One region of the Citrobacter sp. RHB25-C09 genome, then DNA from elsewhere that is predicted to be linked to it. Evidence: predicted binding sites of a transcription regulator. Region 1 holds the regulator's gene; each other region holds the start of a gene.

Region 1 (10,649 bases):
GCGCACCATCGTACGTGACAGCGGCGACGGTAAAGTGAAAACCCTCGGCGCAGTGGAATATTCGGCGCTTTATACCTCCATCGACCCGCTGCAAAGCATGAGTCGCGAAGAGAAACTCGATATTTTACGTCGCGTGGATAAAGTCGCACGGGAAGCGGACAAGCGCGTGCAGGAAGTGTCAGCCAGTCTGACCGGGGTGTATGAGCTGATCCTCGTGGCGGCAACGGACGGTACGCTGGCGGCGGATGTGCGCCCGCTGGTTCGTCTGTCGGTGAGCGTGCAGGTGGAAGAGGACGGTAAACGCGAACGTGGCGCCAGCGGTGGCGGTGGTCGTTTCGGCTATGATTATTTCCTCGCAGACCTGAATGGCGAAGTGCGTGCCGATGCGTGGGCGAAAGAAGCGGTGCGCATGGCGCTGGTGAACCTGTCGGCAGTTGCGGCACCGGCGGGAACGTTGCCGGTTGTTTTAGGCGCAGGCTGGCCGGGCGTTCTGTTGCACGAAGCGGTCGGGCACGGTCTGGAAGGTGACTTTAACCGTCGCGGCACCTCAGTATTCAGCGGCCATATGGGCGAACTGGTGGCCTCCGAACTGTGCACCGTGGTGGATGACGGCACGATGATCGATCGTCGTGGGTCTGTCGCCATTGATGATGAAGGGACGCCGGGGCAGTACAACGTATTGATTGAAAACGGTGTTCTTAAAGGTTACATGCAGGACAAACTGAATGCGCGCTTAATGGGCGTTGCGCCGACCGGTAATGGTCGCCGTGAATCTTATGCGCATCTGCCGATGCCACGCATGACCAATACTTATATGTTGCCGGGTAAATCCACGCCGCAGGAGATTATTGAATCCGTTGAGTACGGGATCTACGCGCCAAACTTCGGCGGTGGTCAGGTGGATATTACCTCCGGCAAGTTCGTTTTCTCTACCTCTGAAGCCTATCTGATTGAAAACGGTAAGGTGACGAAGCCAGTGAAAGGGGCAACGCTAATTGGTTCGGGGATCGAAGCGATGCAGCAGATTTCGATGGTGGGTAACGATCTGAAGCTGGATAACGGCGTCGGCGTGTGCGGTAAAGAAGGGCAGAGCCTGCCGGTGGGGGTGGGTCAGCCGACACTGAAAGTCGACAATTTAACCGTCGGCGGTACCGCCTAACGACCTGATTGCCGGATGGCGCTTCGCTTATCCAACCTACGTTTGGTGCAAACTGTAGGCCGGATAAGCGAAGCGCCATCCGGCATTATTATTTCTCTTTCCCGCGCCCGTACATTCCCTGAAACAACTGTGCCACGTCGACAAAATAGTCTGTCAGCGCGTTAATCACCACCTGTACCTTCAATGGCATTTTATCCTTTTCGGTATAGAGTGCGTACACCGGGCGAGGATCGGACTGGTAGCGCGGCAGTAAGATCTCCAGCTCTCCCCGGTTGATCTCATTGATCACCCACATTAACGGTACATAGGCAATGCCCGCGCCGGCGGTGAGCCAACGGTTGAGGGTCATTGGATCGTTGGTCACAAACCGTCCCTGGGGGATCAAACGCGTAGAAATCCCTTCCGGGGCAATCAGTTCGAACTCGTTATCCGGGCGCACGCTGTATTCCAGCCAGGAGTGGTTAGTCAGATCGGCCGGTTTTTCTGGCATACCGAACTGAGCGAGATAACTTTTTGCCGCGCAAACCACCATCGGCATCGCGCCCAGACGGCGGGAAAACAGGCTCGAATCCTGCAACGCACCGACGCGGATCACCACATCAAGACCATCGGCGATCAGGTCGGGGGCGGGAATGCCGGTAACCAGGTTTACCGTCAGCCCAGGATACTCTTTGAGCATTTTAGCGGTGATCCCGGCAAGGACATTTTGCGCCATGGTTGAAGAACAGCCAATGCGTAGCGTACCGATAGGCGTGTTGTTAAAGGCGTAAAGTTGCTCGTGCACGTCCTGCACTTCATGCAGCATCCGACGGCAGCCCTGATAATAAATTTTCCCGGCTTCAGTGAGCCCAATGCTGCGCGTGCTGCGGTTCAGCAGCTTGACCTGTAGCTCATCTTCCAGTTTAGACACCGTCTGGCTGACGGATGAAACACTCATTTGTAACTGCCTGGCGGCTGCGGTGAAGGAACCAAATTCCACCACTTTCGCAAACACCGACATCCGCTTTAGTCTTTCCATTGTTCACTCTGGCTTAAAAGTGATTTAGATCACATATCATAGATAACAGCATAACAGTTACGGTAATATATTATTATTCAAACAAAGGCTGTGTCGCACTCGCCTGGCTTTCCTTGCCCTTCTCCGCGTTGACATTGGCTGAAAACTGTACCACCTGCATATTCTTAATAATCAAGGTCAACATGAGTCTGTTTCCCGTTATCGTGGTGTTCGGTCTGTCCTTCCCACCGATATTTTTCGAACTGCTTTTATCACTGGCGATTTTCTGGCTGGTGCGCCGGGTGCTTATACCCACGGGCATCTATGATTTTGTCTGGCATCCGGCTCTGTTTAATACCGCGCTGTATTGCTGTCTCTTCTATCTGATATCGCGCCTGTTTGTTTGAGGTTGAAGTGAAAACACTAACAAGAAAAATCTCTCGTACGGCCATTACCGTCGCACTGGTCATCCTGGCGTTCATCGCTATATTTCGCGCCTGGGTCTATTACACCGAATCACCGTGGACGCGCGATGCGCGCTTTAGCGCTGACGTCGTCGCCATCGCTCCGGATGTGGCCGGACTTATCACAAACGTCAATGTTCATGATAACCAGTTGGTGAAGAAAGATCAGGTTCTGTTCACCATCGATCAGCCTCGCTATAAAAAGACGCTGGAAGAGGCCGAAGCTGACGTGGCCTATTATCAGGTTCTGGCGCAGGAAAAACGCCAGGAGGCCGGGCGTCGTAACCGTCTCGGCGTTCAGGCGATGTCCCGTGAAGAGATTGACCAGGCCAACAACGTTCTGCAAACCGTATTGCATCAACTGGCGAAAGCGAAGGCCAGTCGCGATTTGGCGAAACTCGATCTTGAACGCACCGTGATCCGCGCGCCGGCAGACGGCTGGGTAACTAATCTGAACGTTTATACCGGAGAGTTTATCACCCGCGGCTCCACCGCCGTTGCGCTGGTGAAACAGAACTCCTTCTATGTGCTGGCGTATATGGAAGAGACGAAGCTTGAGCGCCTGCGTCCGGGTTATCGGGCGGAGATTACGCCTTTGGGTAGCAATAAAGTCCTCAAGGGCACTGTCGATAGCGTTGCGGCAGGGGTCACTAACGCCAGCAGTACCCGTGACGATAAGGGTATGGCAACGATCGACTCTAATCTGGAATGGGTTCGCCTGGCGCAGCGCGTTCCGGTACGCATTCGCCTTGACGATCAAAAGGAAAATCTGTGGCCGGCGGGTACTACCGCCACCGTGGTGATTACCGGTAAGCAGGATCGTGATGCCAACAACGACTCCTTCTTCCGCAAAATGGCGCACCGGCTGCGCGAATTTGGTTAAGCGCAATGGGGATATTATCCATTGCCAACCAGCATGTCCGCTTTGCGGTGAAGCTTGCGTGTGCAATCGTTCTCGCGCTGTTTGTCGGCTTTCATTTTCAACTTGAAACGCCTCGCTGGGCGGTGCTGACGGCGGCCATTGTCGCGGCTGGCCCCGCCTTTGCTGCGGGTGGCGAACCCTACTCCGGCGCGATTCGCTATCGCGGTATGCTGCGAATCGTCGGCACGTTTATCGGCTGTATTGCCGCGCTGGTGATCATCATCACCATGATCCGCGCGCCGCTACTGATGATTCTGGTGTGCTGCATCTGGGCGGGTTTTTGTACTTGGATTTCATCACTCATCCGTATTGAGAACTCCTACGCGTGGGGCTTATCGGGCTACACCGCGCTGATTATCGTCATCACCATTCAGACCGAACCACTGCTGACGCCGCAGTTTGCCGTTGAACGCTGTAGCGAAATCGTCATTGGCATTGTCTGCGCCATTATGGCGGATCTGATCTTCTCGCCGCGATCCATCAAGCAGGAGGTGGATCGGGAACTGGACAGCCTGCTGGTGGCGCAATATCAATTGATGCAGCTGTGTGTGAAGCATGGTGACAGTGAGGTGGTGGATAAAGCCTGGAGCGATCTGGTGCGTCGGGCGACGGCGCTGGAAGGGATGCGCAGTAATCTCAATATGGAGTCCTCCCGCTGGGCGCGGGCCAATCGTCGCCTGAAAGCGATCAACACGCTGTCGCTAACCATGATTACGCAATCCTGCGAAACCTATCTGATCCAGAATACGCGGCCAGAGCTGATTACCGACACTTTTCACGAGTTTTTCGAAACGCCGGTCGAAACCGCGCAAGATGTACATAGACAGCTTAAACGCCTGCGTCGGGTGATCGCCTGGACCGGTGAGCGTGACACGCCGGTCACGCTTTATACCTGGGCCGGCGCGGCTACACGCTACCTGCTGCTTAAGCGCGGCGTGATCAGCAATACTAAAATCAGCGCCACGGAAGAAGAGGTATTGCAGGGCGAACCGGTGGTGAAGGTGGAATCCGCCGAGCGCCATCATGCCATGGTGAATTTCTGGCGCACCACGCTTTCCTGCGTGCTGGGGACATTGTTCTGGCTGTGGACCGGCTGGACTTCAGGTAGCGGGGCGATGGTGATGATTGCCGTAGTGACCTCCCTTGCTATGCGTTTGCCTAATCCGCGCATGGTCGCCATCGACTTTATCTATGGCACCCTTGCTGCACTACCGCTGGGGGCGCTCTATTTCCTGGTGATCCTCCCCAATACGCAACAAAGTATGCTACTGCTCTGTCTGAGCCTCGCGGTGCTGGGGTTCTTCCTTGGGATTGAAGTGCAGAAGCGACGGCTGGGGTCGATGGGCGCGCTGGCGAGCACGATTAATATCATCGTGCTGGATAACCCGATGACGTTCCATTTCAGCCTGTTTCTGGACAATGCGTTAGGGCAGATTGTCGGCTGTGTGCTGGCTTTTCTGGTCATCATGCTGGTGCGGGATAACTCACGTGATCGCACAGGACGCGTGTTGCTCAATCAGTTTGTATCGGCGGCAGTCTCGGCAATGACGACCAATGTCGTACGGCGCAAAGAAAACCATTTGCCCGCGCTGTATCAGCAGCTCTTTTTGCTACTGAACAAATTCCCGGGCGACCTGCCGAAATTCCGCCTGGCGCTGACGATGATCATTGCGCACCAGCGCCTGCGCGACGCGCCCATTCCGATCAACGACGATCTTTCGGCCTTCCACCGCCAACTGCGCCGTACGGCGGATCGCGTCATCTCCGCAAGTAACGACGATAAGCGCCGGCGCTACTTCCGTCAGCTGTTAGAGGAGCTTGATGTCTACCAGGAAAAACTACGGGTCTGGGAAGCGCCGCCGCAGGTGACCGAGCCGGTGAAACGGTTGACCGGCATGTTGCACAAGTACCAGCATGCACTGACAGATAGCTAACCCATACAAACCGATGCCAAAGGCGTCGGTTTTTTTATGGCTATACTTATTCGACGTGCGCAAATCATGACATCGAAAGGAGAAAACACCATGCAAACGCTCCAGGATAACGAACTTTTTCAGACGGGATATCTGGTTGATGGGCACTGGAAAACGCTGGAAACCACTTTTGATGTGCTTAATCCCGCGACCGGCGAAACGATCGCAAAGGTAGCGAAAGCGGGGAAACAGCAGACCGAAGAGGCGATTGCAGCGGCCAGCAGGGCTTTCCCAGGCTGGCGGGCAAAAACGGCCAAAGAGCGGTCGGCGATTTTATACCGTTGGTATGAACTGATTATTGAAAATAAAAGCTGGCTTGGCCGTCTGATGACGACTGAACAAGGTAAGCCGTTGAAAGAAGCGGAAGGCGAAGTAGAGTACGCCGCCAGCTTTATCCAATGGTTTGCCGAGCAGGCCAAGCGAGCTAATGGTGAGATCATTCCACCGGTCAAACCCGGTTCCCGTATTCTTGCCACCCGCGAGCCAATAGGCGTTGTGGCGGCGATAACCCCGTGGAATTTCCCAATGGCAATGCTGACGCGTAAGCTCGGTCCGGCGCTGGCGGCGGGCTGTACCGGGGTGATAAAACCAGCCAATAATACACCGCTCAGCGCGTTTGCCCTCCTCGCACTGGCGAAAATAGCGGGCGTTCCCGATGGCGTACTCAATGCCGTTGCGGGCAATACCCCAGAAATTAGCGACGCCATCATGGCGAGCCACGATGTGCGCAAAATTTCATTTACCGGTTCAACTGCCGTCGGTAAAACGTTGATGCGTAACGCCGCCGAAACCATGAAAAAAGTGTCGATGGAGTTGGGCGGCAACGCGCCTTTCATCGTCTTCGACGATGCCGATATCGACGCTGCCGTGAAAGGGGCGATTGCCAACAAATTCCGTAATGCCGGGCAGGTTTGCGTTAGCGTGAACCGCTTTTTTATCCATGAAAAAGTTTACGACGAATTCACTCGCAAACTGGCCGATGCGGTTCAGGCCTTGAAAGTGGGCAACGGTCTGGATGATGGCGTGGTTGTGGGGCCGCTGATCGAACCGTCTGCGGTTAATAAGGTCCGCGAACATGTTGAAGATGCCGTGGCGAAGGGCGCCAGTGTCCTCGCGGGTGGTAAGGCGCATGCGCTGGGGGGGAACTTCTGGCAGCCTACGGTGTTGGGCGAATGCCGTGACGATATGCAGCTTGCCAGAGAAGAGACATTTGGTCCGGTTGCCGCCTGCTTCCGCTTCAGCACCGAAGATGAGGTAATTGCGCGCGCAAACAACACGCCGTTTGGTCTGGCGGCCTACTTTTATACGCAAAATTTGCAGCGTGTGTTCCGCGTTTCTCAGGCCATTGAAAGTGGCATGATTGGTATTAACGAATGTGCGGTATCCACCGAACTGGGACCGTTTGGCGGAGTGAAAGAGTCTGGGTTGGGGCGTGAAGGATCGGTGCTGGGGTTAGATGAGTTTCTTGAAGTCAAAACTCTGCATTTGGGTGGTTTGTAGTCAGAGTCGCGGTAGGAAGGTAGCGATAGATGAATATCTATACATTTGATTTTGATGAGATTGAAGACCAAAGCGATTTTTATCGTGAATTTACCCAGATGTTCGGTCTGGCCAGAGAAAAAGTCAGCGATCTCGACTCTCTCTGGGACGTCATCACAGGGGAAGCCTTACCGTTACCGCTGGAGATAGAGTTTGTTCATCTGCCTGAAAAACTACGCAGACGCTACGGCGCGCTGATTTTATTGTTCGATGAAGCAGAAGAAGAGCTGGAAGGGCAACTGCGTTTTAACGTCCGCCATTGAGGCATAAAAAAGCCCCCGACAGTCGGGGGCAACATCGTCGGGCTAGACGACGAGGGTTTATTTGTACAGTTCGGCAGTAGCATGCCAGGTGTCACCGCTACGTGCTTCGGTGATCTGATACGCTGAAGCCCCTTTTTCTTCGGCTTTTTTGTTCAGCATTTCATGCATATCCATTGGGCTTGAGCCAATTGCGCTAACGGTAACAGAACCGATAGCTTCACGATTTTGCGCTTGTTCAGCGTTGATAGAATCAGCGGCGAAAGCGCCGAAAGAAAGAACAGACAGAACGCTTAAAGCGGCTACAGTTGTTTTGATTTTCATGATAAGTACCTCGTCGAATTTTTTTCTGGGGGCCTTCGTTTCGTGACCCTCATCACAAAATTAAGTATACACTAGTAACGCGATAAATTAATACCGTGCTAAGTATTTTTTGCGTGAATGCGTGAAAAGCGCACTTACTGTTAAATCAGCAGCACGGCAATTAACGGAGTCAGAGATCTCAGATGGGGCTATCCCGCCACATGTCGCGGCGGGAAGAGGGGAATCAAAGTTCTTGTTCGAACAGTTCGAGAATGGCTTCGTAGAGATCTTTGACTGAAAATCCATTGGCCGGGGTCGTGAAGATAGTGTCATCCCCGGCGATGGTGCCGAGAATGCCTTCCGCTTTACCCAGAGAGTCCAGCAGGCGCGCAATCAGTTGGGCAGCACCTGGGCTGGTGTGGATCACCACGACGGCGTCGTTGTAGTCGATATCCAGAACCAAATTCTTCAGCGGGCTGGAGGTGGTCGGCACACCCAGTTCAGCCGGGAGGCAATAAACCATCTCCATTTTGGCGTTGCGGGTGCGGACTGCACCAAATTTAGTCAGCATGCGGGAGACTTTGGACTGATTAATGTTGTCAAAGCCCTGATCCTGTAACGCGAGAACAATCTCACCCTGCGAACTGAATTTTTCTTCTTTAAGTAGCGCTTTGAACGCCTTTACTAATTCTTCTTGCTTAGCCGAGCTTCGCATAAGTCACCCATAGTATGAGGATGGAAACAACATTATTATGCACACATATGAATTTTTATGCAAATAGTCTGCCTGGTTGAAGGCTGAAATAATGTTATGAAAGAGCGGGATTTTATCAAATTTCGTTATCAAGAAACATGCCTATGTCACGGCGCGCAAATAAGCTTAAAAGTAAATTAATTGTTATCAAATTGATGTTGTTTTGGGCAGGCAGTAGGGTATATTGTCACCACCTGTTGGAAAGTTGTTCTGCTGCATAGCGCTCCCCGAATTACGCAAATTAAGTGCATTAACGCTAAATTCGAGGGACTACACAGATTTGAATACGGATTATTGTATTCATCGAATTTGTGGATTAAGGTCGCCGCGCGGAGCAACAAATACATAGTTTATCAATATAATAAGGAGTTTAGGATGAAAGTCGCAGTCCTCGGCGCAGCTGGTGGTATTGGCCAGGCGCTAGCATTACTGTTAAAAACCCAACTGCCTTCAGGTTCAGAACTCTCCCTGTATGACATCGCTCCAGTGACTCCCGGTGTGGCCGTTGACTTGAGCCATATCCCTACTGCTGTGAAAATCAAAGGTTTCTCCGGTGAAGATGCCACTCCGGCACTGGAAGGTGCTGATGTGGTGCTGATCTCCGCAGGCGTTGCGCGTAAGCCGGGTATGGACCGTTCAGACCTGTTTAACGTTAACGCGGGTATCGTGAAAAACCTGGTGCAGCAGATCGCGACCACCTGTCCGAAAGCGTGCATTGGTATCATCACCAACCCGGTAAACACCACCGTTGCAATCGCCGCAGAAGTACTGAAAAAAGCGGGTGTTTACGACAAGAATAAGCTGTTTGGCGTGACTACGCTGGACATCATCCGTTCCAACACCTTTGTTGCAGAACTGAAAGGCAAACTGCCTGGCGAGGTTGAAGTTCCTGTGATTGGCGGACACTCCGGCGTGACGATTCTGCCGCTGCTGTCGCAGATCCCGGGCGTGAGCTTCAGCGAGCAGGAAGTGGCCGATCTGACTAAGCGCATCCAGAACGCGGGTACCGAAGTGGTTGAAGCCAAAGCCGGTGGCGGATCGGCAACCCTGTCTATGGGTCAGGCTGCTGCCCGTTTCGGTCTGTCCTTGGTTCGCGCAATGCAGGGCGAAAAAGGCGTGGTTGAATGTGCCTATGTAGAAGGCGACGGCCAGTACGCGCGCTTCTTCTCTCAGCCGCTGCTGCTGGGTAAAAACGGCGTGGAAGAGCGCCAGTCCATCGGCAAACTGAGCGCATTCGAGCAGAACGCGCTGGAAGGCATGCTGGATACCCTGAAGAAAGATATCCAGTTGGGCGAAGAGTTCGTGAATAAGTAATAGATTCATTGAGCAATAAAAAACCGGAGAGCATTTGAATTGCCTCCGGTTTTTTTATGCGTACTACCCGGCCTCTAATTGGTTGCCGGGTACTCCTGAATGGTCACCTGAAGCGTCAACTGTTTATCATCCCGCATCACGACCACCGGGATCACCGAACCTGGACGAATCTCCGCAACCTGATCCATTGTCTCCAGCGCTGAAACTGCGAGCTTGTTGTTAACCGAGATAATCAGATCGTTGGTCTGAATTCCCGCGCTCGCCGCCGGACCGTCTGGCGCGACTTCGTTGACGACGATCCCCTGGATCTGATCCATTCCGCTACCCTGTGCATGTAACGGGGCGATCTCACGTCCGCCAATGCCAATATAGCCACGAATAACGCGGCCGTCGCGAATCAGCTTATCCATAATTTTGGTGGCTAACTGGAACGGAATGGCAAAACCGATCCCTTCCGGCGTTTCGCCGTCATTGCTTTTATCGAACGACAGGGTATTGATACCCATCAGCTCTCCCAGCGAGTTAACCAGCGCACCGCCGGAGTTCCCGTGGTTGATAGAAGCGTCCGTTTGCAGGAAGTTTTGTCGTCCGCTCGGGTTCAGGCCAATACGACCAGTAGCGCTAATAATTCCCTGGGTGATGGTTTGCCCAAGGTTATAGGGGTTACCGATGGCCAGCACCACATCGCCGATGTGCGGAGATCGCTTGGTATTAATGGGGATCGTGGGCAGACCACCGGTCGCATTGACCTTCAACACGGCAAGATCCGTCAAGGTGTCAGACCCGACCAGCAGGGCTTCAAAGACTCGCCCGTCCTGCAATGCCACGATGATTTGATCGGCATCGTTGATCACGTGCTTGTTGGTAATGATATAGCCGCGCTGATCCATGATCACGCCGGACCCCAGCGTTCTGATTTCCAGCTGGTTATGCGCGGTACTGTTCATACTGCGGTTATACACGT
Region 2 (10,649 bases), 1.3 Mb from region 1:
TACTTTTGCATTTCTTGTTGCATGCGTTCGTCCGGTGCAGTGGTCCCCGACTGTATGAGTATTATTGAAGAATTTACCGGGAGTTCAAATGCGTTTCTGGCATCTATCACAGCGGTCTGAATATCTTCTTCCGTAATATTATTGAGAGAGATCTCATCACCGAAGATGTCTTGATCCGTTAGTTGTAACGTTGACTGCTGAACCATAAGTGGATGCGATTTTTTTTGCGCATCAATCGAAGCTGTTTTTTTGACACAACCTGTTAATAAGAAAAGGCTAATGGTTAGAGCAAAAGATGTTAATATTCTATATTTCATTTATGATATCCATTTCATGAATTATATTTCAATGAATGATTGCAAGTGATTATTCTTTATATATCGCACTATTGTAGCATGCCGTAGTATTTCAAAGGCACTAAGAATGATAATTTCTCAGTGTTTTATTTAATTTTATGCAATCCATAAAAAAAGCGCCTTTCAGCGCTTTTTTATTATCCCCTTCTCGCCAGTGTCGCGCCATCTGCGAAGTAGGCTTTGATCCCCGCCAGTATCGACTCCGCAACTTCCTGCTGGAAGGTTGCCGTTTTGAGCTTACGCTCCTCTTCAATATTACTGATAAACGCAGTTTCGACGAGGATCGAGGGAATATCCGGCGCTTTCAGTACCGCAAACCCGGCCTGTTCAACCTGATTTTTATGCAGATTATTAATTCTGCCGAGCTTGTTCAGCACCGCTTTACCAAACTTCAGGCTGTCGGCGATGGTCAAAGATTGCACCATATCAAACATCGTATGGTCGACGTAGCGATCGCCGCTTTTACTCACGCCGCCAATCAAATCTGAGGCGTTCTGAGTCTGGGCCAGATATTTTGCCGCCGTACTGGTGGCCCCTTTGGTTGACAGCGCAAAAACAGATGAACCGCTGGGTTGCCGACTGGTAAAGGCGTCAGCGTGAATCGAAACAAAAAGGTCGGCGCGCTGCTTCTGCGCTTTTGCCACACGCACTTTCAGCGGAATGAAGATATCTTCGTTACGCGTCATGTAGACCTTCATGTTGCCTTCTTTCTCGATCAGCGCACGCAGTCGGCGAGCGATTTGCAACACGACATCTTTCTCACGCGTTTTGTACTTCCCTACCGCGCCGGAGTCTTCACCACCATGCCCCGGATCGAGCATGATGACAATAGGACGATCCCGCCCGGCTTTCCCCGGCTGAGGGCCGCTTTGCGCTGGCGGTACCTGTTTGTCGAGATCGCCTCGGTTGTAGTCCTCGAGCAGCGCTAACAGCGGATCCTGAACGTCCTGAGCATTGGCGGGATAGAGATCCATCACCAGGCGCTCTTTAAAGCCCGCCACCGGCGCCAATGCAAACAGCTGCGGCTTCACGTTTTGCTTAAGTTCAAACACCATGCGCACGGTTTGCGGATCAAACTGCCCCACCCGCGCCGACTTAATGAATGGATCGTCAGCGCGAATTTGCGCCGCCATGCCTTTCAGAACCGAATTGAGATTCACGCCTTCAATATCGACAACCACGCGTTCTGGATTACTCAGGGCAAACTGTTTGTACTTCAACTGTTGATTCGATTCCACCGTCACACGGGTGTAGCTGGATGCTGGCCATACGCGAACCGCGACGACCTGACTGGCAGCAGCCAGACCGACCTGACTGACGCTCAATAGCCACATGGCGCCCGCCCCTTGCAGTAGACGGCGGCGGCTGATTGGTGGATTGGATCCCGACATGCTTCTCCCGAGCAAAAGTAAATCTTAACGGTGATGAGATAGTAAACGTCCAAATTGACCGGAAACTTTAACGAATGACGCATATTCTGTCATCTATAAAAGGGTAAACATTCTTTGTGTATTCACGGTATTACTGAAAAGAAACATGCGTCAGGATAAAATTTATGCTTGCGCAGGGGGACAAAACAGAATAAAAATACAGTAATTTCGAATAATCATGCAATGAGGGTAAGCCGTGGTGAAGGAGCGTAGAACCGAACTGGTACAGGGATTCCGCCATTCTGTTCCCTATATCAATACCCATCGGGGAAAAACGTTTGTCATTATGCTTGGCGGCGAGGCCATTGAGCATGAAAATTTCTCCAGTATTGTCAATGACATCGGCCTTCTTCATAGCCTCGGTATTCGCCTGGTCGTGGTGTATGGCGCACGTCCCCAGATCGACGCCAATCTCGCCGTTCATCATCATGAACCGATGTATCATAAAAATACGCGGGTCACGGATGCTAAAACGCTGGAGCTGGTTAAGCAGGCGGCAGGTACACTGCAACTGGATATCACCGCGCGCCTGTCGATGAGTCTGAACAACACCCCTTTACAGGGTGCGCACATTAACGTCGTCAGCGGCAATTTTATTATTTCGCAGCCGCTGGGAGTTGATGATGGTGTTGATTACTGCCACAGCGGACGCATTCGTCGCATCGATGAAGAGGCGATCCACCGTCAATTAGACAGCGGCGCGATTGTCCTGATGGGCCCGGTTGCCGTTTCCGTCACTGGTGAAAGCTTTAATCTCACTTCTGAAGAGATTGCCACCCAACTTGCCATTAAGTTAAAAGCCGAGAAGATGATTGGTTTCTGCTCTTCCCAGGGGGTAATCGACGACGACGGCAATATTCTTTCTGAACTCTTCCCGAATGAAGCGCAGGCACGCGTTGAAGCGCAGGAAGCGCGCGGGGATTATAACTCGGGCACCGTGCGGTTCCTGCGTGGAGCCGTTAAGGCCTGTCGTAGTGGCGTTCGCCGTTGTCACCTGATCAGCTATCAGGAGGATGGGGCGCTATTGCAGGAACTGTTCTCTCGGGACGGTATCGGAACACAGATTGTTATGGAGAGTGCCGAGCAGATCCGTCGCGCCACCATTAACGACATTGGCGGGATCCTTGAGTTGATTCGCCCGCTTGAACAACAGGGCATTCTGGTACGTCGCTCGCGCGAACAACTGGAAATGGAAATCGATAAATTTACGATTATTCAGCGGGATAACATGACTATCGCCTGCGCCGCGCTGTATCCCTTCGCGGAAGAGAAAATTGGCGAAATGGCCTGCGTGGCGGTTCATCCGGACTATCGCAGTTCCGCCAGAGGGGAAGTCCTGCTGGATCGTATCGCCGCCCAGGCGAAACAAATCGGCCTGAGTAAGTTGTTTGTGTTGACGACTCGCAGCATTCACTGGTTCCAGGAACGCGGGTTTACGCCGGTGGATATCGACCTGCTGCCAAAGAGCAAAAAAGAGATGTACAACTACCAGCGGAAATCCAAAGTATTGATGGCGGATTTGGGATAATTGCTGTACCGGATGGCGCTTACGCTTATCCGGCCTGCGGGGTGATGTAGGCCTGATAAGATGCGCCTGCATCGCCATCAGGCAAATTGCTATCGCGTGCTGTCGAACAGTGCTGACAGCCCGCTGCGGCGTTCGGTGCGAGTGGCAATGGCATCATTCAAAATGCGCTCGTCCGCATACAGCGAAAGACGAGTACGCGCGCGAGTGACGGCGGTATAAACCAACTCTCGCGTTACGACGGGAGCACGCTGCGTCGGTAAAACCAACGCAGCATGATCAAACTCAGAGCCCTGAGATTTATGCACCGTCATCGCCCAGGTCGTTTCATGTTCGGGTAAACGACTGGGCTGAACTGACTTAATTGTGCCATCAGGCATCGCAAACCAGACCCGTAAACCCTGCTCGCGTTCAAGCGCAATGCCAATATCGCCATTAAACAGCCCAAGTGCACTGTCGTTACGGGCGATCATAACTGGCCTCCCCTCATACCAGCGGGAATGCGGGTGGCGATGGATCAGCCGTTTCTGCTGCATTGCCAGCTCAATGCGTTCATTCAGCCCGCCGACGCCAAATGGCCCTTCGCGCAGTGCACAAAGTAGCTGAAACTCATTGAAAGCCTGGATAATCGCCGATGGCTCCGCTCGCTCCTTAAGCAACTTCAGATAGTTAGCGTATCCTGCCAGCGCCTCATTGAGCATCGCGGTGTAGTCTTCTTCACGCTGTAACGTCCGTTTTTCGATATCACTAAAATTGTGCTGAAAAACGGCGTTGATCGCCGTTTTATCGCCACGATTAATGGCTGCCGCCAATTGTCCGATACCGGAGTCACTGCCAAAACGGTAGCTTTTTTGCAGCAAACACAGGCTGTCCCGCAGTGTGGCAGCATCGTTTCCGGTTCCGGCCGGAACCGGCATTCCCGTCAGACGGCTTAACTGCTGCGCCCGTTCAGGGGTATAGCCGGCGCTTACCCAGGCGCAAATATCACCCAGCACCGCCCCCGCCTCTACGGAAGCAAGCTGATCGCGATCGCCAAGAAAGATCACCCGCCCATGCGGCGGTAGCGCGTCGATCAGTCGCGACATCATCGGTAGGTCGATCATCGACGCTTCATCCACCACCAACACATCAAGATGCAGTGGGTTACCCGCGTGATGGCGTAAGCGTTGGCTACCCGGCTGGGCACCCAGTAGACGATGCAGGGTACTGGCATCATCCGGAATACGTTTCTTTTGCTCATCCGTCAGCGGCAACTGACGTAACGCTTTGCCCAAAGACTCGGTCAAACGCGCCGCCGCTTTACCCGTGGGCGCAGCCAACCTGATACGACAACGCGCACCGTCCGATAATTGAATCAGCGCAGCCAGCAACCTGGCAACGGTTGTCGTCTTGCCCGTCCCAGGACCACCGGAGATCACCGATACGCGGCGGGTGAGCGCCACCGCCGCCGCCACTTTTTGCCAGTTAATTTCATCCGACGTCGGAAACAGTTGCTCCAGCGTGCGAGTCAGTAAAGCTTCATCAACCTCAATAGCTTGATTAACCTCGCTAAAAAAGCAGGCAACGGTACGTTCGTTACACCACATTCGATTCAGGTAGAGTCGATCGTCATGCAGGATCATTGGCGAAGGGCGTTCTCCACGACTCACTGCGTCAGACGCCAGCAGACACGCCTCCCAGCTTGCGGGCTCGCCGATTTCGTTCAGGCAGGCGGCAAAAAAAGGCGGAACATCCGCGCTTATTGCCAGCCGTGATAGCGGCATACAGACGTGTCCTTCCCCCGCATCCCGGCTGAGTAACGCCGCCGCCAGCGCAACGGCAGGCTCATCTTTACCCGCCACCGCCAGGGCAAACTGTGCGTCCAGAGGGCGCAGTTGCTTCTGCTCTACGGCCGCAAGCAATTGCTTCTGTAACGTCATGGTGTCTCCTCCAGCGCAACGCCAGCAAACATCTCGTCCATCCGGGCAATCAGTTCGCCATCAGGGCGGGTTGTAAAAATTCCCTGCTGCGGATATTCGCTATCCACCCCGCGCAGGAACAGATAAATCACGCCGCCAAAATGGCGCGCATAATCATAATCCGCGATGCGATGGCGAAGGTAACGATGTAACGCCAGAGTGTAAAGCTGATACTGTAAATCGTAGCGATGTGACTGCATCGCCTGCGCCATCGCCTGCGGCGTGTAGGCCGCACTGTTTTCTCCCAGCCAGTTCGATTTGTAATCCAGCAGGTAATAGCGACCGTCGTGTCGAAACACCAGATCGATAAAGCCTTTCAGCATGCCGCGAACCTGCATAAACTCCAGCGGCGGGCAACCTGCCGAGAGCGGATCATACTGGCGAATCAGTGCATCAAGTTTCCCGGCAATGAGCGGCTCTGAGATGGGCAAATAAAACTCCATCTCTACCTGCTTATCGCGCGCAGAAAGATGGCTCAGCGCGATCCCACTTTCATTGAGCGGCGCATGTAGAATAGCCTCAATCCAACGGGTTAGCACCGGCTCCCAATATGCCTCATATCCACCCAACTCCAGTTTCTCTTGCACCCAGGCGGCATCCACCGGTTGGGTAAAATCGAGATCCTCAAACAGGCTATGTAAGAACGTCCCCGGTGATGCGCCGCGAGGAAATTGATGCGGCGTGAGCTCGGGTTCTGCCAGAACCTCACCCACGCCTGCGGCATCGATATCCAGACGGGGCATCAGGTCCTGCGCAATACTATGGCCGCGCTGCTGTAGCCCGGAATAACTGGTGACGCGCCAGTTATCACCCGGCACGCGCTGAATGCTACGCGCCCACAGCGACGCCACGATATCAACCGAAGCAGGCAGCGCCTCAGTATCGACTGTGTCCGGGGTGCGGCAAACAATGTCCTCGTTGCAGAGGGCGTCGATGGCAGCACGTAACCCGGCAGCATCCCTCGGCTCGCCTTTTTGCAGCAGGCGGCCAAGCGCACTCTGATGGACATCGGTATCGCCTTTTTTGTCGCTCCGACGTCGCACCAGAGGCGCAACGCCCAGGCTACAGTGCCAGACCGAGCGGGTCAGGGCGACGTAAAGCAAACGCAGATCTTCCGCAAGGCGCTCTGCTTCCGCCAGCGCCACGCTTTCATCGGCGTGGCTGAGATCCAGCACCGCTTCAAAGGAGCTGCGATCGTGATAAAACGCCTGATCCTGAACGCGAAAGTTGGTAATAAACGGGAGCCAGACCAGCGGGTATTCCAGCCCTTTTGACTTATGGATCGTGACGATCTGCACCAGATGCTTGTCGCTTTCCAGACGCATTTGCTGGCTCGAAGCATTACTGTCGGGTTCAAGAATATGCTGTGATAGCCAGCGCACCAGCGCATGTTCGCTTTCGAGTTGCGCTGCCGCCTCCTGCAACAGTTCGCTAATGTGCAGGATGTCCGTCAGACGGCGTTCGCCACCCGCTGTTGCCAGCAGGTTTTCAGCGATATGACGCGCCGACAGCAATGCACGCAGCATGGGCATTACGCCGCGCTTTTGCCAGATTTGCCGGTAGCCCGTAAACTCTTCGACCACCTCATCCCAGGCATTTTCGTTGCCATTCAGCGTTTCAATGTCGAGCGCATTCAGCCCCATCATCGAGGTTGCCAGCGCACTTCGTAACGTATTTTCCCGCTCAGGGTTCATCACCGCCTGTAAAATCCAGAGCATCTCCTGAGCTTCGAGCGTTTCAAATACGCTATCCCGGTTGGAAAGATAAACCGAAGGAATGGCTAACAGGGTAAGCGCATCACGCACCAGCGCCGCTTCCTGGCGGCTGCGCACCAGCACGCTGATGTCCGACGCGCTTACCGGACGTGATTTTTCACCACTGTAGAGTAAGGCTTCCCCGGTCTGCCCGGCTTTCAGCCAGTCGCGGATCTGAGCGGCACACACCTGTGCCATATAGCTCTGATACTCGCCGACGCCGCAGCTTTCCCCTTCCATTAGCCACATTGTCATCGCAGGCTGTCTTTGCCCCTGGTATTCAAAGCGCAATGACTGATTTTTGCCTGCAAATTTAACCGGCTGGAAAGGGATCTCACGAAACATGAAGGCATCGTCCATCTGGCTGAACAGCGTGTTGACGCTGTTGACCATGCCCGGCGCAGAACGCCAGTTCGTGTCGAGGGTATAGTGCGCAGTGACCTCGCTACGGGCCTTCATGTAGGTAAAAATATCCGCGCCGCGAAAGGCGTAGATGGCCTGCTTCGGATCGCCAATCAGCAGCAGCGCAGTTTCAGGCTGCTGCTGCCAGATGCGACGGAAAATTCGGTATTGTTGCGGATCGGTATCCTGGAATTCATCGATCATCGCCACCGGGAAACGGCTACGGATCGCTGCCGCCAACGCATCCCCGCTTTCGCTACGCAGTGCGGTATCCAACCGGCTAAGCATGTCGTCAAATCCAAGTTCGCCACGGCGGTGTTTTTCACGGGCAACCGCCTCGCGTATTTCCGTCAGCGCACGGGTGATCACCAAATCCCGGATGGTTAATGGCTCGGCCAGCAACTCATCAATGGCGACAAAAAGCGGATGCCGCGGCACAACGCCGTCTGGTTTTGTGCGTTCTTCAAGAAACCGCTGTGAAAATTTCTCCAGCGCCTCTGGTAACTGATAGCTTTGCGTCTCTTCCTGAGCCCAGGCGCTGATCTTCTCAATCCATTTGCCCTGGTTACCACGGTTAAATTTACGGCGGTCGATCCCAGACGCCTCCAGCAATCCATCCAGTTCAGCAACCGCGTCACACCACTGTTGTTTTAGCGTATTGATTCGCTTAACGATCGTTTCATGGCGAGAGGCCAGCGTCTCTTCTTGCGGCGGTGGCGCTTTGATCATTGGCGCTTCACCTTGCAGATAACGGTTGATATCTCCTAGCAGCGCCTGCGGACCTTTCCACGTTTCAAACACCACCTGGGCAATTTCACGCGGCAATGGATAGCAATGGCGACGCCAGAAATCCGCACAGGCCTGATAGCGAAGAAGGGATTCGTCCTCGATGAGTTGCTGCTCAAACAGCATACCGGACTCGAAAGCGTTCAGGCTTAACATACGCTGGCAAAAGCCATGAATGGTGAACACCGCCGCCTCATCCATCTGCCGTTCAGCCAGGAGTAGCCACTGCGCCGCCTGTTTTTTATCCGCAATCTCGTCCAGCAGGCTGGCATAAAGGGGGTTATCGGTGGATTCGCGCAAACATGCAATGCGCAGTTCATGAATATTGCTTCGAATGCGGCCACGTAACTCTTCGGTGGCGGCCTCGGTAAAGGTCACCACCAGAAGTTCTTCAACGGTTAACGGGCGGGGAAAGGCTGCTGAACCGCCAAGCCCGAGCAGCAGGCGCAAATAGAGCGCGGCAATCGTAAAGGTTTTACCCGTGCCAGCAGAGGCTTCAATCAGGCGCTCGCCCGTGAGGGGCAAGCGCAGAGGATTAAGAGGCTCAGCGACATCATTCATTCTTTTCACTCATCAGGGGCAATGTTTGCTGCAATGCGCTGACGTTCTCCCACACTTTCCAGCCCTGTGGGTGCGCATACTCCGCTTTCCCGTTCTGGCTACCGGAGACTTGCGACAGCATCGCCATGCCCTGCTGCTCGATCACCGCCTGATGGAAGAAATCGGCAAGTTTTTGCGGCGTCAGCAGTTTTATCTGTTCCACAATTTTACCACGTGAATCGAAGCGCATATTACCGCGATCAAAATCTTTGCTGAGCTTAGACGCTTCTTCACCCAACGTCTGCGGTGCCTGCAACATCTGCGCGATAATCGCCTGCTGGATCTGGGCAAATTCTTCAGGCTTCATTGCCCGCAACTTTGCTTCCGCCGTCGGGAAAAAGGCCTTATATCGATCCCAGAGATAAGACGGCTGTTTGTCGCTACTTTGTAACAAGAAGCCCATTCCCCATTGCCGCCCTACGCTTGTCGGGAAGGCAAACACCGCATAGCCTAACTGCTCTTCTGTTCGCAGTTGGTTGTAAAACCATGGCTGCACGATCTCACCTAACATGGCGCTGTAAGCTGAGCTGCTGTACTCATCGAACCCGGTTGGCACAAATACCGCCGCCAGCGCAGAATCTGTACTGCTTCCGGCTTTTTCAAATATGACGGACTGTTTTTTATCCACCACAACGTCTTTGTTTCGACACCATTCAGAGCCATTTGCGCCAAGCTGTTTCTGAATATCCCGCGCCATCGTTGTCACCTGCGCTTTACTCATATTGCCCACGGCGAGGAATTCCGGACGAGCGCCGGTTTTTAAGGCCTCACGGTAAGCCATCACCTCTTTTAAGGTGATCGACGGCAGCAGCGCGCGACGTTCATCACGGGAGAAATAAGGCACCTGAGAAAGCATCTGCACGGGCATGATGGCCTGCTCGTAAGCCTTACCTTTCTCCGCTGAGTCCATCATCTGGCTGTACCAGGATTTCGCCTGCTCAAGCTGTTCATTCGTTGCGCTATAGCTGAAATAGCCCTCAAGCAATGCCTGGAACAGTTGCGGAAGACGCTGGGTGTAACCGTCAGCATTCAACATTAACCCATTGTTAGCATTGGTAGAAAAGCCGATGCCGCCCACCGCCGCCTGGTTGCTTAACTGATCCAGCGCGATTCCTGCCAGATAGTCATTCAGGGCAAACATGACCTGATTCCTGGCACTGTCCATTGCTTGTGGGTTGCGCAAAATGACGCTCACGTCGGCCTTTGGCTCGCTGGCAAAGTAACGGCTTGGCGTATAAACCACGCGCAGATCGGGTTCATCAATAATCAGCTCCGGATGCTCATACTCTTTTTCCGGCTTAATCAGGGTGAAATCGTCAGGAATGTAGGGGTTAAGTTCAGGCAGGGACAGCGCAATGGCCTGGGCTTTTTTCTGCCAGTCCGCAAACATCTGCTCGCTGATTTTATTGACCTGATAGGGTGCATCAACAAAATAGGCGGTCTTGTTGTGCGGCTCTTTCGGGCTGATGTACCAGATGCGGGCATTTTGCGGCGTCATCATATCCAGTCGCGCCTGGATCGCTTTCGCATCGTAGCGATCGGCGATATTAACCACATCGAGCGTATGCGCTACGGGTACACGAATCATGGTATCCGCCAGCCACTCTACGTAGTCCATATCACGGGTGATCGACGGATAGCGGAAATCGAGATCCAGCACATGCGCCAGCTCGTCAAAATAACGCTTATCGACACCTTTTTCGCGTAACAGATTGAGATAGCTGAAGATAGCCGCCACCACCGCTTCACGATTGGCCAACCCTTTATCGGTCAACGTGGCGGAAATCGCCAGAACGCCACTGTTGCCGTTAACCACTGGGTCAGAATCAGCGCGAATG
Region 3 (10,649 bases), 1.1 Mb from region 1:
TCTTCAGGATCCACGCTTCTTTCCAGTGAGCGCCAACGCCTGGCTCAAACTGGTTCGCGGTTGGGGAATACTGGACGCAGTAGCCGCTGTATGGGAAAGGCTTACATTCGTAGGTCTTACCGTCTTTCGGCTGCAGCACCACGGTACCCGCTTTGTAAGAACCGATATTTTCCGGGAAAGTGAAGTCATGGTGGCCGGTGTTACCGGACGCTGCTTCGCCTTCCAGTATCATATCCAGAACATCCTGCGCAAACAGGGTGCCGTCTTTGTTGGTCGCATAGTATTTCAGCATATGGTGACCCGCAGTGACGTCAGTCAGGGTCAGGGTGACATCCTGGTTGGCGTTATTCATGTCCTGTTTCAGGTAACCTTTCTCTGCGCCATGATGGTTCATTACGCGCGCTTCGAAATTCACATCACCCTGGGTGTTGACGTGGAAGGTTACGGTCGCGTTACCGTTTTCGATTTTGCTGTACTGCATGTTAGAAACGGCGATGGTTTCGTTAACCGCCGCTTTCTGCTCTTCATAAGAAATGGCAACGGATTGCAGGGTGCTGCCATCTTTAACGAACACACTGTTCGCGCCATGTACCGGAGCGATTTCGCCGCCTTCATCTTTCACGCCAACGCGAACATCGCTATGGGTATTGTTGATCAGTTGCGCCATATCGTAAGACCACTGGTTAGCATCGCCTTGTGCAGCGGAGGCAATAGTCATTTCGGTGCGCAGAGAGGTAACTTCACCGTTAGCATCGAAGAAACGCGCAATGACTTTGTCGCCTGCATTCAGGTTGTTACCGGCGATAGAACCGCTCAGCGTTTTGCTCCATTGAGAAACAACAGCCGGCGTTTCATCTGGCGTCACGTTGCCGCCGTTACCGAAGTCGACGTCGATAGCCTGGTAGAAGCTATTGGTGGTGTCCGCAATTTCCCAAACGCCATAAATAACCTGATAACCGGTACGTTCTGGCACATTACAGTTCATAGACTGGGTGACTGCCGGTGCCTGGTTATTTCCGTTAATGGTACAGAATGGGGTTAATTCAAACTGATCGCGAGTCAGTGGCTTATTTGGATCCCAATTTTGTTTGGTGATGTAATAACGCCAGTTGGTGGTTTTATGCGGCGCAGTATGGTGCCATACAAACTGATGTGGGCCAGCCGTCATTGGGTTTTTGGTCCACGCATTCAGGCTTTGTTTATCAAGCTGAGAATAGTTGGCAATACCCGCACTGGCGAGCTGTCCGTCTGGTGGCAGGGCGCCGGTCGGGAAACCAGAGGTTTTTTCAACGCTCTGCGGTTCATATTGCACAGTACCACAGTCAATATTCTGCCCCAGTTTACACATATAAGCGCGACTGGCAGGTGATTCAATATAACCGTGTGCGAACGCTGAAGAGGCAACGGTCAATGTTGCCATTGCCAGCGCAATTTTAGAAAGTTTCATAAATAATCCATTAAAGAGTTAAAACCACGAGTTTCAGGCGCAGTGTATTAATGGAAGGTTTATGCTGTCATTGCATGCTGAGGAGAAAAAGAATCAAAAAAGATTATGACTGGATTTTTAAAAGATAAAGCAGCCAACGCTGCTTTATCTTTATTGCGTGTTAATTAACGACGAACGGCGATCGCTTCAATCTCAATCTTCACGTCTTTCGGCAGACGCGCCACTTCCACACAGGAGCGTGCCGGGAAGGTCGCCTTATGCTCGGTGAAGAAGGCTTCGTAAGTGGCGTTCACGGTGGCGAAATCGTTCAGATCTTTTACAAATACGGTCGTTTTAACGATATCGCCCACTTTCAGGCCAGCCGCTTCAACGATGGCTTTAACGTTTTCAAGCGACTGACGTGCCTGAGCGGACACGTCTTCCGGTACGCTGCCGGTTTTCGGATCAACCGGGATCTGACCGGAAGTGATGATCATGCTGCCCAGATCTACGCCCTGAACATATGGACCGATAGCTGCGGGTGCATTTTCCGTCGCGATTGTTTTGCTCATGATTTCTCCTGAATTACAGCGGTAATAGAATGTTCTCGGCCATTATAAGGAGCCGAGAATTTATAACCAACCCCAATTAGTTGGCCAGCACCACATAATGAGAAAACTCTTTTTCACAGTATTTACATTTGAGCGCGATATCATCCGCGCGCTTTTTCACTGCAAAACTGGATGAAACGGGCTCAGCATGGCTGATGCAATTGCTGTTCGGGCAGACCAGTACGCTGTCGATGCGATCCGGCAGGCTTGGGCGTGATTTACCAACCACTTCGTAATTATCGATACGGTTCACGGTGGCCTGCGGAGCGTACAGAGAAAGCTGGTTAACCTGCTCGGCGGTCAGGAAGGTATTCTCGATTTTGATCAGGTCTTTGCGGCCCATTTCGCCGGAAGGTAAATTCAGGCCGATGGTGATGCGCTGATCTGTTTCGGTCAGCTTGAACAGGGTCAGCAATTTAAAACCGATCTGGGCGGGAATGTGGTCGATTACGGTACCGCGTTTGATCGCTTCAACCTGCAGTTTATTATCGTGTGTCATTTTGTTTTCTCCCCTTACAGTGCCAGATCGCTAGTCAGAACCAGTGCCAGTAACGCCTGGCGCGCGAAAATACCGTTACCCGCCTGCTGAAAGTACCAGGCATGCGGCGTCTTATCGACATCAGTGGCGATTTCATCAATGCGCGGCAGCGGATGCAGGACTTTCATATTTTCACGCGCGCCGACCAGATCGCTGGCGCGCAGGACAAACTGCGCCTTCACGTTGGCGTATTCAGAAGGATCCAGGCGCTCTTTCTGCACGCGGGTCATGTACAGAATATCCACTTCCGCCATCACCTCTTCAATTGAGGCGTGCAGGCTCCAGGCGATGCCTTTTTCGTCGAGCATATCCAGAATGTACTGCGGCATCGCCAGCGCGTCCGGCGCGATAAAGTAGAAGCGGTTGCCGTCAAACTTCGCCAGGGCCTGGGTCAGGGAGTGAACGGTACGGCCATACTTCAGGTCGCCAACCATCGCCACGTGCAGATTATCCAGACGGCCCTGGGTTTCCTGAATGGTGAACAGATCCAGCAGCGTCTGGGTAGGGTGTTGGTTCGAACCGTCGCCGGCGTTCAGCACCGGCACGTTGCCCGAGAACTCGGTCGCCAGGCGCGCTGCGCCTTCCTGCGGGTGGCGCATAACGATGGCGTCGACGTAGGTGCTGATTACTGAGATGGTATCCGCCAGCGTTTCACCTTTCTTGCCCAGGGAGGTATTGGCGCTATCAGAGAAACCGACCACGCTGGCGCCCAGACGATGCATTGAGGTTTCGAATGACAGGCGGGTGCGGGTGGACGCTTCAAAGAAGCAGCTGGCAATCACCTTGTGCTTCAGCAGCTCAGGCTGCGGGTTCGCTTTTAATTTCGCCGCTGTCGCCAGCACCAGATTGAGTTCATCGCGGTTGAGGTCGTTTATGGAAATGATGTGTTTTTGATATAGCGGGTTAGCCATGTTTATCTCCTGACGCCTGGGCAAAAAAAAGCCCCTCAATTGAGGGGCTGGGAATAGGTGAGCAACGGAAAGAAAAACGGCAGGCCAGCGTCTGTTTTCAGACGCGGTAAGACAGAATGTCGTACACACTGGACCATACTTCCTCCCGGCAAATTGTCCGCGATTATACTCAGGTCCGTTTGCGGATCAAGCAAAAAATGACGATTTTATTCAACGCAAACGGTTTTAATGAATATTAATTCATTCTTAGTAAGTAATTAATCCTTTTGTGGACCAGGCCGGTTCGCTGTATCACCCTTGGTGCGACCCAGACGATATTGCTACCTGCTACCACACCAAGAATCTCAGGCATCGCGTGATAGTCCAGAATTCTGGCGACTGCGCTGCCGTATCCAGCCACGGTATGGATAAGGATAAACTCGCTGTTATGCTCCACGCTTACCACCATTTCCGCCACCGAACGGGCGGCATCCGGCGCGGGATGTAAATGCGGATTCACGGAATAAATCTTTTGTCCTTTCGAATTACGAATTTTTATGACGCCAAGCAGCTTCAGCAGTCGTGACACCGACGACTGGCTAATACTGACAAAACCATGATCTTGCATATCCCGGCGTATCTCTTCCTGAGAGAGGTAACTTTTTCCGCTAATCAGGCGCTGACAAACCGCCAGTTGCTGCTGCTCTTTGGCGGAGTAATCATCATAATCCTTCATAAATGCACCTTACTTTATTATTCGCCAACGCCAACATGGTACAGCCGTTCAGAGCCTCCATACCGCCGTAAAATGCCGACAATAAACATGCGCTGACGCAAAACTTCGCAAGATAGAGATGGTACGCCAGCAAATTTTCTCGTATAACAAATAAAAATGAAACGCTGTTTTGAATGTGAGGTATGAGATGATCGTTGGCAATATTCACCATCTACAATCCTGGCTTCCTGAAGAGCTGCGCCAGGCCATTGAGTTCATAAAAGCAAACGTCACCGAAGCAACGGAAAAAGGGAAACATGACATTGACGGCAGCCGTCTGTTTTACCTGATTTCCGAAGACATGACCGAGCCACACGAGAAGCGCCGTGCGGAGTATCACGCGCGTTATCTTGATATCCAGATTGTCCTGAAGGGTCAGGAAGGAATGACCTTCAGCGTACTGCCTGCGGGTACGCCGGAAACGGACTGGCTGGCGGATAAAGACATCGCATTTTTACCGGAAGGTGAACAAGAGAAAACCGTCATTCTGAATGACGGTGATTTCGTCGTCTTTTATCCGGGTGAAGTCCACAAGCCGCTTTGCGCGGTCGGCGCACCGGCAACGGTACGTAAAGCCGTGGTGAAACTGCTGGTGGAGTAAGGCTTTTTCTGCCGGAGGGTACCCGGCCTACTGAACATGTAGGCCGGATAAGACGCTGCGCGTCGCCATCCGGCAAAACGCCCCATCACTGAGCTAACGTCGCCACCATCACCGCTTTAATGGTGTGCATCCGGTTCTCGGCCTGGTCGAACACGATGCTGGCCGCCGATTCAAAGACCTCATCGGTCACTTCCATTCCGCCGTGCAGGCCATATTCCGCCGCCATCTTTTTACCAAGTGTCGTCTGGTCATCATGGAACGCGGGCAGGCAGTGCAGAAACTTCACCTGCGGGTTACCAGTCAGCGTCATCATCTGGCTGTTTACCTGATAATCGCGCAGCAGGGCGATCCGTTCCGCCCATTTTTCTTTTGGCTCACCCATCGACACCCAGACATCGGTATAGATAAAGTCCGCGCCCTTAACGCCGGCGGCGATATCTTCCGTTAACGTAATCGCCCCCCCGTTTTTCTTCGCCATTGCGCTACATTCCGCCACCAGCGCGGCTTCTGGCCAGCAGGCTTTAGGGGCTACCAGGCGCAGGTCCAGACCGGTCAGCGCCGCGGCTTCCAGCATCGAGTTGCCCATGTTGTTACGCGCATCGCCGGTGTAAACCAGCGTCATTTCGTTGAACGCTTTGCCCGGTAAATGCTCCTGCATCGTTAGCAGATCCGCCAGCAGTTGGGTCGGGTGGAACTCGTCGGTTAAGCCGTTCCATACCGGAACGCCGGAATATTCAGCCAGCGTTTCCACAATCTCCTGGCCATAGCCGCGATACTGAATGCCGTCATACATACGGCCCAGCACGCGGGCCGTGTCTTTAATTGATTCTTTATGCCCAATCTGGCTACCGCTGGATCCGAGATAGGTAACGCGAGCACCCTGGTCGTAAGCGGCAACTTCGAAAGAGCATCGTGTACGGGTCGAGTCTTTTTCGAAGATGAGCGCGATGTTTTTACCAGTAAGTTTTTGTTCTTCTTTGCCGTTTTTTTTATCGGCTTTCAGTTTGGCGGCGAGTTGCACCAGCGCGGTGAGTTCAGCAGAGGTGAAATCGAGTAACTTCAAAAAATGCTTCTGATAAAAACCTGACATAGTTCCCTCCTGAGGCATAAGCCACTTATTGAATTAAAATTCAATTTATATGGATGGTTATGCATTTGCAACCCCGTTTAACAAATCTTTTCTGGAAAGGTGGAGGCAATGACGGTGGTATGTGACAATAAGAGTATCGGCAGGACATTATGAGGAACGAGCCATGGCAAACCCGGAACTACTGGAAGAGCAGCGTGAAGAGACGCGCCTGATTATTGAAGAATTACTGGATGATGGCAGCGACCCGGACGCGCTGTATACCATCGAGCACCATCTTTCCGCAGACGATTTCGAAACCCTGGAAAAAGCCGCGGTAGAAGCTTTCAAGCTCGGCTATGAAGTCACCGAGCCGGAAGAGCTGGAAGTGGAAGAAGGTGACACGGTGATTTGCTGTGACATCCTTAGCGAATGCGCGCTGAATGCTGAACTGATCGACGCTCAGGTTGAACAACTGATGAACCTGGCAGAGAAGTATGAGGTCGAATACGACGGCTGGGGCACCTACTTTGAAGATCCGAACGGCGAAGAAGGTGAAGACGGCGAAGATGAAGACTACATCGACGACGAAGACGACGGCGTGCGTCACTAAGGACTTCAAATACTGAAAGTGCGGCGGCACTCGCTGCCGTACTGTTTCAACAGGTTACTCATGGACTACCCGCAAATACTCTCTCCGGTTCTCTCATTTCTGCACTGTCCGACGCCGCAAGCGTGGATTGACCAGGCGCGGCTGCCGCAGCATCTTCCTCTCTTACTCACCGACCATCTCATCTGCGAACTGAAAGCGGCGCAAACCGCGATGCTGCTGGTGCGTAAATATGTGGCGGATAAACCGGGGGCGGATGCACTGTTGAGCTGGCTACAGCCCTATGAAGCTTTTGCTTTCCGGGAAGGGCCCGAGCCAGACTTTATGGCATTACAGAAGCAGATTAGTAAAAGCGTCATGCCTGAAACGGACGATCCGTGGGGGCGGAGGCTCATCGACAGTATGGTGCTTTTGATTAAAGAAGAACTGCATCATTTCTGGCAGGTGCGTGAAGCCATGCAGGCACGCAATATTCCCTATGTGAAGATCACCGCCAGCCGCTATGCCAAAGGGATGCTAAAAGGTGTGCGCACGCACGAGCCGTTGACCTTAATCGACAAGCTCATCTGCGGAGCCTACATTGAAGCGCGTTCCTGCGAACGCTTTGCGGCTTTAGCGCCGTACCTCGACGATGAATTACAAAAATTCTATCTCTCTTTGCTGCGTTCTGAAGCGCGTCATTACCAGGATTACCTCGCGCTGGCGCAGGCGGTATCACGAGACGATATTGCGCCTCGTATTCGCTATTTCGGCGAAGTGGAAGCCGCATTAATAACATCGCCAGACGCGGAATTCCGTTTTCACAGCGGCGTTCCTGTGGCCTCTTAATTCCGGTAGTTCTGCTAAATGTGCAGTGACAAAGCGCGCAACGGGGTGAAAAATATCCCTTTTTTATCCTCTGCACCTTTTGATGTCGCAGGTAAGGAATCTTGATGAACTGGACACACGTCATTCTCGCAGGCTACGTTGGCGCGGTTATCGCTGCTGTCGTTGGCCTGTTTCGTAAAAAAGGTTGGCTCGGCAAAGTCTCCGGCGTAGTGGTGATGCTGGTAGCGATCGCCGTGTGGAACGTTTTTGATGTGCATTACCTGATCCCAAGGGAAAAGGCGGCCTCCGGTCAAAGCGAAGAGCAACAGTTCAGTGACGCAATGTCTTCACTGCCGACGATGCAGGTATTGAAGGAGCAAGAGCCCGCGCTGTGGACGCAGATCCGCGATCAGACAATCCAGATGCGTAAAGAAGGGAAGACGGAGCAGCAGCTCATTGATGCCGTGCAGCCGCAGATCCTCCAGGTTCAGATGGCGCGCCTGCAAAATGCGCCGGATGAAAACGTCATCGACTATATGAAAATCAATCTCGAACAAATTGCAGCGGTGCAGAAAAAAGGCAACGAGGAGTGTTTCCGTTTTCTTTTTCCGGCGGTAAAAGGCGGAATAAACCCGATGCGTCTTATCCCGAAGGAGATTATCAATCGTCGAATGGACAGTGATGTTGCGATGATGCGAGCGGCGTACGGAACAGGCCGGCACGCGGTAACGGATGCGGAAAAACAGCAGGCATTGCAGGATCTACGCAGCGTGGTTCCAGCACTGGCGCAACGCTACGGTCAGAATTTGCAAATTATGGCCGAACCGCAGAAAGGGATAGGCAAAGAGAAAGTGGCTTGCGATCTGATTCAGGACATGTGGAAGGATGTTTTGAAATTACCAGCAGCCAATGCTGCTGGCGTAATTCGACTTTCCGTCTCGCCAGAAATGCAATAACGAGGTTTACAGGGGTTTGAGCATCCGCACTTCGCAGTCGACGTGCCCGGTGCAGCCTAACGGCTCGCTGATATGCTCAAATCCTAAATGTTCGTACAGACCAATCGCCTCGCGGAGAAACGCAGTTGTTTCCAGATAGCAGCGTTTAAATCCCAGCTCGCGGGCGTGATCCAACGCCATCAGCGCCAGCTTCTTCGCCAGCCCCTGGCCGCGTATGGTCGGCAAAAAGTACATTTTTTGCAGTTCACAAATATCCGGTTCGCTACAGGATAACGGGGCAATGCCGCCGCCGCCCACGACTGCGCCATTGTGCTCCACGACCCAATAGGCGTGACCGGGCTGAGAGTAAAGCTGATACAGTTCGTCCAGATTCGGATCGGCAACGGTATAGCCTTTATCTGCGGTGAGACCATATTCGGCGGAAACCTGACGAATAACCGCGGCGATAGCCTGGTTATCGTTAATCGTCAGACGACGTAACGTGAGAGACGCGACTACATTCATTTCACTACCCGGTTAATAACACTCATAATTTGCACTAATAGCACCCTCTGCCAGGCGATGCAAGTGCCTTATAACGCGGACGACTGATGTTAATTTAAACAGTAATCAGGTAATATTAATTACGCAGGTAATACGCTTGCCTGCTAATAATTAGGATTTTTAAGGATAAAACACTCAGGGATTTATTATGCAGGAAAATCTTATAAAAGGGACGCCTCCGTCTCATGCCTTTGAATTTCGTGGCGATGGCGGGAGTTATTTTCTTATTTGCCTTGTCAATTCATTACTGGTTCTGGTGACGCTCGGAATATATTTACCGTGGGCATTAATGAAGTGCCGCCGCTACATTTATTCCAACATGACATTAAACGGACAGCCGTTTGCCTGGAAGGTGACCGGCGGCGATGTTTTTTTTAGTTGGTTTATGCTGCTCGCTATTTATATTATAAGTATCGTTTTGATTAGTATGGATTATCCAATAGCAGGCGCATTAGTGATCGGCTTGTTGCTCCTCGCCATTCCGGTGCTGATCGTGAAAAGCCTCCAGTTCCAGGCACTGATGACGTCGCTCAATAATGTGCGCTTCGGCTTCCACTGCTCTTTGCTGAAGGCGTACTGGACTGTCTTTTTCCTGCCGATGTTGATGCTACTGGCGTGGGCGGTCGTGTTTGCCATTCTGCTACAGATCTGCCCGGTGGAAAGCGTTGGGGAGATCGTATTCACTGTGATTTTACTGGGCCTGTTTAGCATTTTTGGGCTTGGTACCGTGAGTGGCGTGACCTACAGTCGGCTGATGACCCTTGTCGGCCAGGGCGGGAATTATGGTATCCACCGTTTTACGGTTCAGGTTAACGTCTGGCACTGTATTAAGTCGGCGATGTTAGCGCTGGCGGCACTGGCACCTTTTCTCCTGGTCGTGGGGTTAATTGCAGCTGCATTAATTCAGTCGATAGCGGAACTTGACGTATCGGGTATGTCGGAAAGCGAGATTGAAGCGTTGATTATAATTGAATATCAGCGCCAGTACTGGATGTGCCAGATTATTTATTATCTGGGTATTGGGGTAACCGTCAGTTATATGATCGTGGCGTTCCGCAATCATTTCCTCAATAACCTGCAGTTAGCGAATGGTCAAATTCGTTTTCGTTCAACGCTGACGTTTCACGGCATGGTTTATCGCATGGGCGGTCTGTATGTCCTTTCGGCGATCACGGCCGGTCTGGCGTATCCGCTGCTAAGAATGTGGCTGATTGCCTGGCTGGCGAAAAATACTTACGTGGTGGGCGATCTGGATGCGCTGGAATTGACGGACAGTGATGAACGCGTTGACGGTGGTGTGGTATCTCGTCTGTCTCGCGGCATCATGCCAACGTTCTATTTTATGTAATAAAAAAGCCGGATGCGGCATTGCCTTATCCGGCCTGGAAACTCCCGTAGGCCGGATAAGACGCAGCGCGTCACCATCCGGCATTCCGTCAGCGGCACTCCGCTTACAGCGCGGCGATAACCGCCTGCTGTTCAATCAGCTTCGCTTTCGCTTCGGCATAACCTTCCAGCTTCTCGCGCTCTTTGGCGATCACCGCTTCAGGTGCGCGCTCCACAAAGCCTTCGTTGGAAAGTTTGCTTTCAATGCGGCCAATTTCAGCTTCGACTTTCGCCACTTCTTTCGCCAGACGTGCCAGCTCGGCCTCTTTGTCGATCAGACCCGCCATCGGGATCAGCAGTTCAGCGCCGTCGATAATCTTGGTCACGGAAACCGGACCTTTGTCATCGGCAGGCAGCACGGTGATGCTTTCCAGACGAGCCAGGTTCAACAGGAAGCTACGGTTGTCGTTAACACGACGCATCGCGTCAGCGCTGCAACC

The links. The regulator ArgR, encoded in region 1, controls arginine synthesis, uptake and breakdown. The targets are predictions, from matches to a motif close to ANTGAATAAAAATACANT.
Region 2: argA (amino-acid N-acetyltransferase) is a predicted target of ArgR. The motif match lies at 1,933-1,950, and genes of this name have one in related genera.
Region 3: argF (ornithine carbamoyltransferase) is a predicted target of ArgR. The motif match lies at 5,959-5,976, and genes of this name have one in related genera.

What each region holds. Positions count from the first base shown of each region.
Region 1 is NZ_CP057483.1:465,644-476,292, forward strand. It holds gene tldD (metalloprotease TldD) at 1-1,159, shown strand, start outside; gene aaeR (HTH-type transcriptional activator AaeR) at 1,248-2,177, opposite strand; gene aaeX (p-hydroxybenzoic acid efflux pump operon protein AaeX) at 2,360-2,563, shown strand; gene aaeA (p-hydroxybenzoic acid efflux pump subunit AaeA) at 2,571-3,503, shown strand; gene aaeB (p-hydroxybenzoic acid efflux pump subunit AaeB) at 3,509-5,476, shown strand; gene HVY19_RS02255 (NAD-dependent succinate-semialdehyde dehydrogenase) at 5,567-7,015, shown strand; gene HVY19_RS02260 (barstar family protein) at 7,045-7,317, shown strand; gene yhcN (peroxide/acid stress response protein YhcN) at 7,375-7,638, opposite strand; gene argR (transcriptional regulator ArgR) at 7,862-8,332, opposite strand; gene mdh (malate dehydrogenase) at 8,747-9,685, shown strand; gene degS (outer membrane-stress sensor serine endopeptidase DegS) at 9,760-10,649, opposite strand, start outside.
Region 2 is NZ_CP057483.1:3,559,964-3,570,612, forward strand. It holds gene HVY19_RS16845 (hypothetical protein) at 1-317, opposite strand, end outside; gene amiC (N-acetylmuramoyl-L-alanine amidase AmiC) at 494-1,747, opposite strand; gene argA (amino-acid N-acetyltransferase) at 1,983-3,314, shown strand; gene recD (exodeoxyribonuclease V subunit alpha) at 3,404-5,230, opposite strand; gene recB (exodeoxyribonuclease V subunit beta) at 5,227-8,772, opposite strand; gene ptrA (pitrilysin) at 8,765-10,649, opposite strand, start outside.
Region 3 is NZ_CP057483.1:3,756,073-3,766,721, reverse strand. It holds gene gbpA (N-acetylglucosamine-binding protein GbpA) at 1-1,447, opposite strand, end outside; gene ridA (2-iminobutanoate/2-iminopropanoate deaminase) at 1,612-1,998, opposite strand; gene pyrI (aspartate carbamoyltransferase regulatory subunit) at 2,075-2,536, opposite strand; gene pyrB (aspartate carbamoyltransferase) at 2,551-3,486, opposite strand; gene pyrL (pyr operon leader peptide) at 3,522-3,623, opposite strand; gene HVY19_RS17765 (ArgR family transcriptional regulator) at 3,722-4,201, opposite strand; gene HVY19_RS17760 (YhcH/YjgK/YiaL family protein) at 4,389-4,841, shown strand; gene argF (ornithine carbamoyltransferase) at 4,927-5,931, opposite strand; gene rraB (ribonuclease E inhibitor RraB) at 6,095-6,520, shown strand; gene miaE (tRNA isopentenyl-2-thiomethyl-A-37 hydroxylase MiaE) at 6,533-7,345, shown strand; gene HVY19_RS17740 (topoisomerase II) at 7,450-8,280, shown strand; gene HVY19_RS17735 (GNAT family N-acetyltransferase) at 8,287-8,784, opposite strand; gene HVY19_RS17730 (DUF898 family protein) at 8,972-10,171, shown strand; gene HVY19_RS17725 (valine--tRNA ligase) at 10,275-10,649, opposite strand, start outside.